DNA from 2 places in the Pseudoalteromonas sp. Ld20 genome. Region 1 is predicted to be linked to the other one. Evidence: predicted binding sites of a transcription regulator. Region 1 holds the regulator's gene; the other holds the start of a gene.
The links. The regulator sigma-54, encoded in region 1, starts transcription at its own class of promoters, with help from an activator protein. The targets are predictions, from matches to a motif close to GTTGGCACGNNNNTNGNNT.

Region 1 (6,742 bases):
ACTGGCAATACAACGCCTATCATCAAAGACACGCAATGTATTAAAGACGCGTTAATTGAAATGTCGGCTAAAGGCTTGGGCATGACCGCCATAGTTGATGATTCGGGTCAACTTGCTGGCTTGTTCACAGATGGTGATTTGCGCCGAATTTTAGAGCAACGAATTGATATTCACAGCACTTTAATTAGTCACGTAATGACCCGTTCTTGCACAACCGCTACAGCCGATATGCTAGCAGCCGAGGCGCTTAATATCATGGAGAATAAACGCATTAATGGCTTAATTGTCATTGATGAAAATCACCACCCTATTGGCGCACTTAACATGCAGGATTTGCTAAAAGCAGGAGTTTTATAATGCAATTTGCAGACTTATACCAACCACTTTCAGACGATGCGCAAACCCGCGCCAAAAAAGTTAAATTACTTATTTGTGATATTGACGGGGTATTCTCTGATGGCCGTATTTATCTTGGTAACCAAGGTGAAGAACTAAAAGCCTTCAATACTAAAGACGGTTTTGGTATCAAAGCGCTTATCAATAGTGGTTTTGAAGTAGCCGTGATCACAGGCCGTCATTCACAGATAGTTCAGCAACGAATGACTAGCCTAACTGTACCGCATATCTACCAAGGCCAAGAAAACAAGTTGCACGCTTATCAAGAGCTAAAAGATAAACTCCAGTTAAGTGACGAACAAATTGCCTATATCGGCGATGACGGCCCTGATTTACCGGTCATGGAACTGGTTGGCTTTGCAGTTGCTGTAAATGACGCACACCCGCTAATTAAGCGACTATCACATTACACAACAATGCTACCCGGTGGCTTTGGTGCAGTACGCGAGCTTACCGACCTATTAATGCTAGTTAATGGAAAACCATTGACCAGTGAAGGGACTAGCTCATGAATAGTGCGCGTTTAATATTAAGCGTATTATTTATAGGTTTTATGGCGTGGTTGTGGCTCCCGTACTTTAGCCAAACAACGACCACGGTAAAAAATCAAGAAGATGTGATAGCAAAACCTGATTATACCGCGGTCGAATTAAAGCAAACCGCATTTGATGAGCAAGGTAAAATTAGCCACAAAGTAACCGCAGCAAAAATGGAACTTTATCAGCAGTTAGGATTTACTTACTTTGAAAAGCCTATTTTTACTTTATATAATCAACAGCAAACGTGGCAAATCAATGCGCAAGAAGCCACATTATATGAAAATAACCAGTTGATTTTAGAAGGCAATGTTGTTGCTAAAAATCTCACAAACAACGCAATGATTAAGCATATTAATGCCGATAATATCTTGGTTGATATTGAACAACAAACCATGAGTTCAGAACAGCCTGTTGAATTAATCGGACCAAATTTAAAGACCACCGGACGCGGCCTTAGAGCCGACTTAAAAGCCGAAGTGGTAGAACTTATTAACCATACGCGAACCATATATTATGACCAATAAATTTGCTCACTTACTTGTAATACCTAGCTTGTTCATTGCCCTTTCAAGCTTTGCTGAAGGTACTCTTCCACTTGCAGACCAAGTATCGATAAGCGCTGATAAACAGCTTGCACAGCTGAAAAAAAATGTCGGTATTTTTGAAAAAAACGTAGAGATAATCCATGGTAATCGTCGTATCACAGCTGATCACCTAGAAGTGCACAAACGTGAAGATTTAGGTGATAATAAGCAGCTGCTTGTTGCCACTGGAAGCCCTGCATACTTTGAAGAAAAACAAACAGATGGCACAATTATGAGCGCCAGCGCCAATGAGGTTCGTTACGATGTTGATAAACGCTATTTAACTTTAATCGGTAACGCCCAAGTCACTCAAGCAGGTCAAAAGATTAATGCCAAAAGTATTACATACGACATGGACCAACAATTAATTAGCGCTGAAAAAGATGAAAATTCAGACGAACGAGTGCATACAATATTAGTCCCAGTAAACACTAAAAAAGATAACGAAAAAGGTCAGCCATGAGCACATTAAAAGCTGAGTTTTTAGCAAAAAGTTATAAAGGCCGCCAAGTCGTAAAAAATGTAGGCTTAGAAGTCAGCGCTGGTAGCATTGTTGGCTTACTTGGCCCTAATGGCGCAGGCAAAACCACCACTTTTTACATGATTGTAGGATTAGTGCCAAGCGACAAAGGTAAAATAAGCATAGATGATAACGACATCACCTTATTACCAATGCACAGCCGTGCACGTTTAGGGATTGGCTATTTACCGCAAGAATCTTCGATATTTCGCAAACTGACCGTTTACCAAAACCTGATGGCGATACTCGAAACCCGTAAAGAGCTAAATAAACAAGCTCGTGAAGAAGCGCTTGATGGCTTACTTGATGAATTTAGCATTCAGCACATCCGCGATAGTCAAGGTATGGCATTATCTGGTGGTGAACGCCGTCGCGTTGAAATTGCTCGCGCTTTAGCCGCAAACCCTAAATTTATTCTGTTAGATGAGCCTTTTGCTGGCGTTGATCCTATTTCGGTGTTAGATATAAAGAAGATTATTGAACATCTTAAAAACCGTGGGATAGGCGTACTTATTACCGACCACAATGTACGAGAAACCCTTGATGTTTGTGAAAAAGCCTACATAGTTTCTCATGGGGAGTTAATTGCATCAGGCACTCCTGAGCATGTACTTGCCGACCAAACAGTCCGCGACGTTTATTTGGGTGAGCAATTTAGGCTATAAAGCCACGCCCGGCTAAGGTTCTGCTAGACTTAATTATGACAACAATAAAAGGATTGTTAGAGATACATGAGGCAATCACTCCAGCTGCGCATGGGCCAGCAACTTACAATGACACCACAGCTACAACAAGCTATTCGTTTGTTACAGTTGAGCACATTAGATCTTCAACAAGAGATCCAAGAAGCACTAGATAGCAATCCATTACTTGAGGTCGATGAAAATGACTTTGGTGATGAATCAGGTGGTAAGAACGAACAAAAACAAGATACTGATGATCAAACTGTCAGTGCCTCAGCTGATGACACGCCAAGTGAATACGAACAAGAAAGCAGTGAAGCGCTAGCAAAAGATACCGTAAGCGACGAAATGGCGATGGATGTTACATGGGATGAATACATGAGCGCCGCACCAAGCTCTTCATCAGGGCCAATGCCTGAAGATGAATCTATTTATCAAGGCGCTTCATCTGAAACCCTCCACGATCACCTTATGTGGCAACTACAGCTGACTCATTTTAGTCCGACTGACGAAGCTATCGCGATAGCCATTGTCGAAGCGGTTGATGACTCAGGTATTCTTACACTAAGCTGTGAAGACATTGCTGAAAGCCTAAACAAAGGTAATAACGAAGAAGAAATTGAACTTGATGAAGTTCAAGCGGTATTAAAGCGTATTCAGTTATTTGATCCGGTCGGTATTGCTGCACGCAGCCTACCTGAATGTTTATGTATTCAGCTAAATCAATTTGATCCTGCAACGCCTTGGATTGCCGAAACAAAAATGATTTTAACTGATCATATCGATTTATTAGCTAGTCGCGACTATCGTACTTTGATGAAAAAGACTAAGCTAAAGGAAGATGAACTAAAAGAAGTAATGACACTCATCCACAGCCTTAATCCAAAGCCTGCGGATACCATAGTTCGAGAAGAGTCAGAGTACGTTATTCCCGACGTGTCAGTGAAAAAAATTAAAGGCCGCTGGGTGGTAGAGCTCAACCCAGATAGCATGCCAAAAATTAGAGTTAACAGCCAATATGCGGCGATGTCGCGCTCAGTAAAATCGAGCACTGACAGCCAATTTATTCGCTCTCATTTACAAGAAGCTAAATGGTTTATAAAAAGCCTAGAAAGTCGTAATGACACATTACTCAAAGTAACTAACTGCATTGTTAAACAGCAGCAAGGTTTTTTTGAGCATGGCCCCGAGGCTATGCGACCTATGGTATTAAACGATGTTGCTGAAATGGTTGAAATGCATGAATCAACAATCTCCCGGGTAACAACCCAGAAGTACATGCATACACCACGTGGTATTTTTGAGTTAAAGTATTTTTTCTCAAGCCATGTCAGTACCGAAAATGGCGGAGAATGCTCATCGACAGCAATTCGTGCACTCATAAAAAAATTGATTGCAGCAGAAAACTCAGCTAAACCATTGAGTGATAGTAAAATTGCAGATATATTGGCAGAGCAAGGTATCAAAGTAGCTAGACGAACAATAGCAAAGTACCGTGAATCGCTAGCTATTCCACCGTCAAATCAACGTAAAAGCTTGATTTAAGGCGTAAAACCACAAGAAGGAAAATGCTTATGCAACTAAATTTAACTGGTCGTCACGTAGAAATTACTGATTCATTAAGAGACTATGTAAACAATAAGTTTGCGAAGCTTGAGAGGCATTTTGATCACATCAACAATGTCCATGTTATTCTTGACGTAGAAAAGCTCAACCAAAAAGCAGAAGCAACATTACATGTCAGTGGCGCAGAGCTATTTGCCTCAACGCAGCACCAGGACATGTATGCCGCGATTGACGGGCTCATCGATAAACTCGACCGTCAAGTTATCAAACACAAAGAGAAGCACGCTCGACACTAACACTATGAAACTAAGTTCACTTACTTGTCAGGACTGCAGTAAAGCTGCGGTCCTTTTTAATAGCAAAAAACGTATCCTCGAATTTATCAGCCAATTGGCTCATGAACGGCTTCCTCACTTATCACAACAAGACATATTGAGTGCTCTATTAAATAGAGAAAAATTAGGTAGTACAGGTATTGGCCGTGGTATCGCGATCCCGCATGGTCGCATGAGTGGCGCACAAGAACCACTCGCTTTAATTTTAGTAAGCGAACAACCAATCAATTTTGATGCCATTGATAATCGCCCCGTCGATATTTTTGTTGCACTCATCGTACCTGACGGTGACAGTGAACTTCATTTAAAGACGTTGGCTACAATTGCTGATAAACTCAACGACAAAGAGTTTTGTAAACAAATACGTAGCGCAAAAACAGACCAAGATCTATATCAAGTAATTGTTGAACAGTCGTAGTTAAAAGAAGGAGAGTTTACATGGAATTAATTATCATCAGTGGGCGCTCAGGGTCAGGTAAATCTGTCGCTTTGCGTGTATTAGAAGACCTTGGCTATTATTGTGTTGATAATATCCCTGTAAACTTATTACCGTCGTTAGTGCGTAGTGTATCTGATAACTACGATAAGATTGCCGTCAGTATTGATGTGCGTAACTTACCCAAAGAACAGCAAGAGTTTAATGATATTCTTGAGTATCTTCCGGGGTTTGCAAACCCAACTCTATTTTATCTAGACAGTGACGACCAAACGCTCATTAAGCGCTTTTCTGAAACACGCCGTTTACACCCACTTTCTTTAGATTCACTGCCACTTGATTTAGCCATTAAACAAGAAAAAGTGCTATTAGATGTACTCATTACCCGCGCCGACTTTATTCTTGATACAACCGATTTAAGTGTCCACCAGCTGGCTGAATCAATTCGCGAAAAAATCTTAGGCAAAAAAGATAAAAAACTGATCATTACATTTGAGTCATTTGGTTTTAAGCATGGCATTCCTAAGGGAGCTGATTATGTATTTGATGCGCGCTTTTTACCAAACCCACACTGGGAACCTGAATTAAAGCCACTAACAGGGCTTGATCAACCGGTAAAAGATTATTTAGCGAGTCACAGCATAGTGCAAAAATTCACATGGCAAATTCAAACTTTTATGCAAACATGGTTACCACACCTTGAACGCAATAATCGTAGCTACTTAACAATTGCAATCGGCTGTACCGGTGGACAACATCGTTCAGTGTATTTAGCACAAACCATTGGCGAAAGCTTTGCAATGAGCCATAGTAATGTGAAGATTCGCCATCGCGAACAAGAATAAACGAAGAGAAACCAATGCGTTTAGAAGATACATTTTTAATAGAAAATAAGCTTGGTTTACACGCCCGTGCAGCCAGTGTATTAGCGCAACTAGCCGTGCAGTTCGATGCCAGTATTACGCTTCATCAAGATAACAAAGAAGCCGCTGGAGATAGCGTATTAGGCTTAATGTTACTTGAAAGTAGCCAAGGAAAAGAAGTAAAAGTAGTGTGCGAAGGCCCCGATGCAGAACCCGCACTAGCGGCAATAGGACAACTTATTGCACAGAAATTTAACGAGCAAGAATAGCTCGTAGTATCGCTTTACAAATTGCGATAAACTGAATAAGCATGTTGGTTATAACAATCAGCCTGCTTAATTATCGAAGTCTACCCTACCCTAAAAGTGTATTAATTATTTAAGGACGCCAATGCCTGAAGCTTTTGAACAAGATTACCCACTACAACAACTAAAACAAGTGACAAAGTCACTTAACAGTGGTCAGTTTGTTCAAGTTAGGCGTATGTTGGCAAAAACAGCTCCATGTGACACCGCATTACTGCTTGAGTCATCCCCCCATAAAACTCGTACCCAACTATGGCAACTAGTTGACCCTGATGTTCAAGGTGACGTACTCGAAGAACTCTCAGAAGATGTTCGTTTAGGTATTATCGCCCAAATGGAACCGGAGCATATTGCTGCGGCCACTGAAGACATGGGGCATGATGATTTAGGTGAAGTGCTAAGAAGCCTGCCTGACACAGTTTATCAAGACGTTGTTAGCGCAATGGATAGCCAAGACAGAGAACGCGCAACGCAAGCTCTTTCATATCAAGAGCGCTCTGCTGGTGCGCTGATGA
Region 2 (6,742 bases), on a different contig from region 1:
CGCCGCGAATAGCCGATACAGCCAAGCATCTTTGGTATATTTATGTCGCGTTAACAGTTGCCTGTACGCTTGCTTATTGGGCCGCTGGCATGGAATGGTTTGATGCGATTTGTCATGCTTTCTCTACAATTGCGATAGGTGGATTTTCTACTTATGACGCGTCTATGGGGCACTTTGATAGTCCATTAATTAACTTTATCTGCGTGGTGTTTTTAATTATCGCAGCTGTTAACTTTACGTTGCACTACGCTGCGGTATCGAGTCGTAATCTCAACGTATATTTACGTGACCCTGAGTTTAAAGTGTTTTTATTTATACAGTTAGCGCTAGTGGTTGTGTGCTTTACGGTACTGTCTTCAAATAATGTTTATGCTAACGGTGATGAAACACTCGATCAGGCACTTTTTCAAGCAGTGTCGATTAGTACTACCGCGGGGTTTGCCACGGACAATTTCTCTGCGTGGCCATTATTTTTGCCAATATTGTTGGTTTTTTCGAGTTTTATTGGTGGCTGTGCAGGCTCGACCGGTGGCGGTATGAAGGTTGTGAGAGTCTTTTTACTCTATCTGCAAGGCGTGCGAGAGTTAAACCGTTTGGTTCATCCTCGGGCTATTTATTCTATCAAGCTGGGTCGTAAAGCCTTGCCTGATAAGGTTGTTGAGGCCGTATGGGGGTTTTTCTCTGCGTATGCGCTAGTGTTCGTAATAATCATGTTAGCCTTAATGGGCACTGGTATGGATAACATTACGGCGTTTTCAGCTACGGCTGCATGTTTAAATAATTTAGGCCCAGGTTTGGGGGATGTTGCTGCCCATTATGGCGCGATCAGTGATGGTGCCAAGTGGTTATTAACGATTGCGATGGTGTTTGGGCGCTTAGAGATATTCACCTTGTTAGTATTATTTACCCCGACCTTTTGGCGCGGTTAATCAGTTATGACTTGAAAAGTATTCAGGCCATTTGTTGCATTAGAACATTGATATGTAGTTGGAAAGGATATGCCAAAAACAAAACAACAATTAAATTTAGAGAATTTAGCGCACATAACGGCTGGCAGTATTGTCGATGTAGAGGTTTTAACACCCACCACAAGTAAGCGTATTAAAACGGAGTTTGTCGGTTTTTTAAATGATAGATTCGTTATATTAAATTATCCCTCGCCCAAGCGTTTAAGTAATGCTGGTGAATACTTAAAAGACGGTGTTGTTGTCATTGTTAGGGCTGTGCTCGAAAGCGGTGGTGGGCAGGTTATTGCTTTTCGTCAACAGATACTGTCGGTATCATCGCACCCAGCACGACTTATTTATTTAAACTTCCCAACCCAAGTTCAGCTATTTAGGTTACGCTCACAAACGCGTATTCCAACATTACTACCTGCAACAATAAAGCTCAGCGATGAGCGAGAATTACATGGGGTGATTAAGGATATCTCAGTGACGGGTGTGATGTTTGATGTAAAAGGCAAAGATGACCTGACTAAATTAAAGAACACACAATGCAATATAGTATTAGATAAAAATAACAAAGGCGTCACAGAGTTTAGTGGACAAATATGCAGTATCAAAACCCATGCTACAGGCTCACAGTTTGGTATTCAGTTAACGGCAAGTGAAGAGGAAATGAAATCCTTCATGAAGGATCACTTTATTGACCTCTCAGTGCTAGAGCCGCTTGTTTAAATTTGATGATTTTCGCTATTTTGCAACAAAATGGCGAAAATCATGTAACTCTTCTCAAAATCGGTTTAATTATTTTAATAGTCATTACTTATCAATGGCTTATTTTTAAAATTAAATTTAACTTCAAGCTATCTGTATATACATTAAGCTTTTCCGTGTTTCAAAAGATGCTCATAGAGAATGATTTTTCGTTTTGATGCTGTTTTGTGTCTTTTTCATTTTACGTAAGTCACTGATAAATTAAGTTTTAATTTTACCCTCCTTTATTTTGTTGCTATTTAGCAACAAAAAACACAACAAACACCTCTAAATTCCGCGCTAAACTCTTTAAGGTTTTGATTTTGTTGAGCTTATAAATGTTGGCATCGAAGTTGTAATAGTCTAGTTGTACTGAACGAAAACATGATTACTACTTTGTTCTAAACCATAAACATTGAAGGAATATTTATTATGAATACATTAAATAAAACACTAGCACTTATCGCATTAGCATCATCTTCAGCAGCATTTGCTGCAACCGACTTTGATACGTTAGATGTTGATGGTAGCGGCGCAATCAGCCAAAGCGAAGCGTCAGTTGATGCAGAGCTTATGGCAAAGTTTGCTGAACTAGATACAGACGGTAACGGTGAGTTGTCTAAAGACGAGTTCTCAAAGTCGTAATATAGGCATTCTTTTACTAAAGGGATCTCTGAAAAGGACTTCCATTCTTAATTTATCTACAAGGAATATTTATTATGAACACATTAAATAAAACATTAGCACTTATCGCATTCGCATCGTCTTCAGCAGCATTTGCAGCAACCGACTTTGACACGCTAGATGTTGATGGTAATGGCGTGATTAGCCAGCAGGAAGCATCAGTTGATGCGACTATTTCTGCAAAGTTTGCAGAACTTGATACTGACCAAAACGGTGAGTTATCAAAAGAAGAGTTTTCACAAGCTTAATACCTGAATACTTAGTTTATCCTGAGTTGCCAAAGACAACCTAAATGGGAAAGGAACCTATGATAAAGGATAGCAAGGACGGCTTTAACCAGTATTGAAACCAATTTTTTGATAGTACATTGAAGGAATATTAATTATGAACACATTAAATAAAGCATTAGCACTTATCGCACTAGCATCGTCTTCAGTAGCATTCGCTGCAACCGACTTTGACACGCTAGATGTTGATGGCAATGGCGCAATAAGCCAAAGCGAAGCATCAGTTGATGCCGAACTTATGGGGAAATTTACAGAGCTTGATATTGACCAAAACGGTGAGTTATCAAAAGAAGAGTTCTCTAAAGCATAATATGATTTTTTAAAATTGATTCTTCCCTGATCATTTTACTCTAAAGCAGCCACCCTCCTGGCTGCTTTTTTGTTTGTTTATCGAACGTTTATACCCAAACCACCTCAAGATGCAGAATTCAGCGTTCCACAGGGGCTTAATATCAAGGCGTTACTTTGCAATAATGGTCGTCCCTTTTAAGAAGTAACAACGTAGAGAGTAAGCGCCTATGAAACGCCCAGAGGGTTAGTTTAAAAGCGACGCTCGCATATTGAGGTGGCTTGGGTATACATGTTTTGAAAATAAGTTTATTATCAAGGCGTTAATTCATACATGGAGGTGAATAATGTTATCGCTAATTTCTTCGTACGCCGCAATTATAGCCAGTATATGGATTGTGGTAGGTGTTTATGTGGCTGGTCGGTTTTACCCAAATTACAGTCATAGAAAACAATTTTGCAGTGAGCTTGGTGCCACTGGTAGCCCTACAGAAAAATTATCTCCCCTTATAAACAATTACCCACTAGGCATACTTTTTTGCCTATTTGGCTGGCATGTTCTTGCATTTGATGATGCATCTATTCTCATTAATCTAGTTGCTTGGCTAGTCATTGTTCATGGTATAGGAACTTGGGTGGCTGGTTATTTCCCTATGGATGCAGATCCTTATATAAAAACGCCAACTGTGAGTTGTAATATCCACTCTTGGGCTGGTTTTATTATGTTACTTTCATTGCTAATTGCGCCGTTGCTGGTGGTTTTTAGTGAGAGTGTGTCGGTTATTTTTCGGTGGTTTTCAGCGGTGTCGGCCGGATTTACAATTTACTTTTTAGTGTTGTTGGCTAAAGCGTTTAAGGCAAGAAAGCACGCAGGGGTTTATCAGCGTGTATCTTATGGTATTCAGCTATTGTGGCTAAGTGCATTTTCGTGGGTGATCTAAATAAGAGGAATTGAAATGTCAGAGTATCTAGTGAAAATTGACTGGACGCGTAAAGCAGATGAATTGTTTATAGATAACAAATACAGTCGATCTCATCAGTGGGAGTTTGATGGTGGTCTAAGCGTGGCGGCATCATCTTCTCCGCATATAGTGCCACTACCGTATTCGGTTGCTGAAAATGTCGATCCAGAGGAGGCATTTATCGCTTCGTTGTCGAGCTGCCATATGTTGTTCTTTTTATCTATTGCTGCAAAACATAAAATTAAAATTGATAGTTATATTGATAATGCTGTCGGCGTGATGGAAAAAGACGATGCGGGTAAAGTCGCTATGAAACTGGTTACATTAAAGCCGAAGGTAACACCGTCAGAGGGGCAAGCGTTGAGCTTTGAGCAACTGGAATCTTTTCATCACCAAGCGCATGAATTGTGTTTTATTGCCAACTCAGTAAAAACTAAAATAGTCACTGACATTGTTTATTTTAGAGACACTCGGTTATAAGCAAAATTTAACCGCTTTGCCATTGTGATTTCGCACAATGGCAACAAACCACACTTTTAAGCAAAAACCAGCTCCGTTATTTTCTTTTCTGTTAAAATATATTTTTAAATCAATTAAAATCAAAGGCTTAAGCTTGTTGTTTTACAGGTTTATTTTTTAAACTATGGCTATTCAGTTGCAATACGATTTTAGACACTCTAAAAGTGAGCTAAAAAAGCGTATGAAAGATAAAACTGTGTCATTTATTAAAAACCTAAACCATTGATTATTATTTATTTAATTTTTATGTAAAGTGACTTGTTGCTAATTGGCCACAAAAAAGAGTGGTTAAACCTTTTTATTCTTCCTTTTTAACTATCAACATCATGATTTTAAATAACTATTTAGAGTTGGCACCGAAGTTGTAATAGTTAGCTTGTATTGAACGAAATGAGATTGCCCTCGGTAGTTTATATAGCGTTCGTAAACATAAATATTGAAGGAATATAACGATGAATACATTAAATAAAACATTAGCACTTATCGCATTAGCATCATCTTCAGCAGCATTCGCTGCAACCGACTTTGACACGTTAGATGTTGATGGCAGTGGCGCAATCAGCCAAAGCGAAGCATCAGTGGATGCAGAGCTAATGAGCTTATTCTCTGAACTAGATACCGATGGGAATGGTGAGCTTTCTGTAGAAGAGTTTGCAAAAGCTTAATTTTTATAAAGTGATTTCTTAAAGAGATTTTCGATACCAATATAATGAAAAGTAAAAATACTACTTTTTATTTATGAGGAATAAAACGATGAAACATATTAATACAACATTTGCTATTTTGGCCCTTGCAGCTTCATCAGCAGCATTTGCTGCGGTTACCTTTGAATCATTTGATACCGATGGTAATGGTGCTATTTCCAAAGAAGAGGCATCGGTAAATACACGCCTTGTAGAGATATTTGCAGACTTAGATACTGATCAAAACGGTGAGTTATCAAAAGAAGAATTCGCCAAGGCACAATAAGCTTTCCTTAGCGGAAAATAAAATGAACACTTCACTTCATATACGTAAAAAGCAGCTTAACTTAAGCTGCTTTTTTAATTGAACCGGTATATAAAGCATATTTTCTTATAAGAAAATCGCACTTACTTGGAATAGTTTTTCAACGACGTTGATATGCTTTTTATCAATTAAAAACATGATAACGTGATCACCAGAGTGAATAACCGTGTCGTCGTGCGCAATTAATACATCATCGTTACGAACGATTGCACCAATAGTAGTCCCTGCAGGAAGCTTGATATCAGCAATTGCACGCCCTACAACCTTTGATGTGTTTTCGTCGCCATGGGCAACAGCCTCAATCGCTTCTGCCGCACCTTTACGTAAAGAATACACATTTACAATGTCACCACGGCGAACATGAGTAAGCAGCGCTGAAATAGTTGCTTGCTGCGGTGAAATAGCAATATCAATTTCACCACCTTGCACTAAATCAACATACGCACCGCGCTGAATAAGCACCATGGTTTTTTGTGCACCCATGCGTTTGGCAAGCATGGCCGACATGATGTTTGCTTCATCGTCATTAGTCACCGCAATAAACACATCAACTTGTTCTATGTGCTCTTCCGATAGCAGCTCTTGATCGGATGCATCCCCACAAAACACCACGGTGTTATCGAGCATTTCAGACAGCTGCTCGGCACGCTCTTTACTGCGTTCGAGTAACTTTACACTGTGATTTTTTTCAAGTGAACGGGCAAGCCCTGCACCGATATTACCGCCACCTGCGATCATAATTTTTTTGTATGAACGCTCGAGCTTCTGTAGCTCATTCATTACTGCTCGAATGTGCTTAGTTGCAGCGAGGAAGAATACTTCATCATCAGCTTCAATAACGGTGGTGCCGAGAGGCTTTATCGCTTTACCTTGGCGATAAATGGCAGCAACACGCGTTTCAACGTTAGGAATATGCTCTTTTAAGGCTGATAGCGCATAACCAACCAATAAGCCACCGTAGTATGCTTTAACAGCCACTAACGAGAGCATGCCATCACCAAACTGCAAAACCTGTAAAGCCCCTGGGTAGTCAATCAAGCGACGAATATACTTGGTGACCAATTGCTCGGGTGCAATGTAGTGATCAACCGGTAAATCATCATTTTGAAATAACTTTTCACGGTACTTTAGGTATTGCTCTGAGCGAATACGTGCAATTTTAGTGGGCGTTTTAAATATACTGTAAGCAACTTGGCAAGCGACCATGTTCACTTCATCTGAACTGGTCACTGCTATTATCATATCGGCGTCTTCCGCACCGGCGCGGCGTAGTACGTCTGGGTGTGCACTGTGTCCT

Region 2: ACJJVX_RS21360 (EF-hand domain-containing protein) is a predicted target of sigma-54. The motif match lies at 4,787-4,805, and genes of this name have one in related genera.

What each region holds. Positions count from the first base shown of each region.
Region 1 covers NZ_JBISHB010000043.1:371,581-378,322, forward strand. The annotation lists gene ACJJVX_RS18805 (KpsF/GutQ family sugar-phosphate isomerase) at 1-357, shown strand, start outside; gene kdsC (3-deoxy-manno-octulosonate-8-phosphatase KdsC) at 357-908, shown strand; gene lptC (LPS export ABC transporter periplasmic protein LptC) at 905-1,459, shown strand; gene lptA (lipopolysaccharide transport periplasmic protein LptA) at 1,449-1,982, shown strand; gene lptB (LPS export ABC transporter ATP-binding protein) at 1,979-2,704, shown strand; gene ACJJVX_RS18830 (RNA polymerase factor sigma-54) at 2,771-4,267, shown strand; gene hpf (ribosome hibernation promoting factor) at 4,297-4,584, shown strand; gene ACJJVX_RS18840 (PTS sugar transporter subunit IIA) at 4,589-5,041, shown strand; gene rapZ (RNase adapter RapZ) at 5,062-5,904, shown strand; gene ACJJVX_RS18850 (HPr family phosphocarrier protein) at 5,919-6,191, shown strand; gene mgtE (magnesium transporter) at 6,313-6,742, shown strand, end outside.
Region 2 covers NZ_JBISHB010000047.1:43,771-50,512, forward strand. The annotation lists gene ACJJVX_RS21325 (TrkH family potassium uptake protein) at 1-929, shown strand, start outside; gene ACJJVX_RS21330 (flagellar brake protein) at 999-1,679, shown strand; gene ACJJVX_RS21335 (calmodulin) at 2,130-2,342, shown strand; gene ACJJVX_RS21340 (calmodulin) at 2,417-2,629, shown strand; gene ACJJVX_RS21345 (calmodulin) at 2,766-2,978, shown strand; gene ACJJVX_RS21350 (DUF998 domain-containing protein) at 3,304-3,897, shown strand; gene ACJJVX_RS21355 (OsmC family protein) at 3,913-4,398, shown strand; gene ACJJVX_RS21360 (EF-hand domain-containing protein) at 4,890-5,102, shown strand; gene ACJJVX_RS21365 (EF-hand domain-containing protein) at 5,191-5,406, shown strand; gene trkA (Trk system potassium transporter TrkA) at 5,512-6,742, opposite strand, start outside.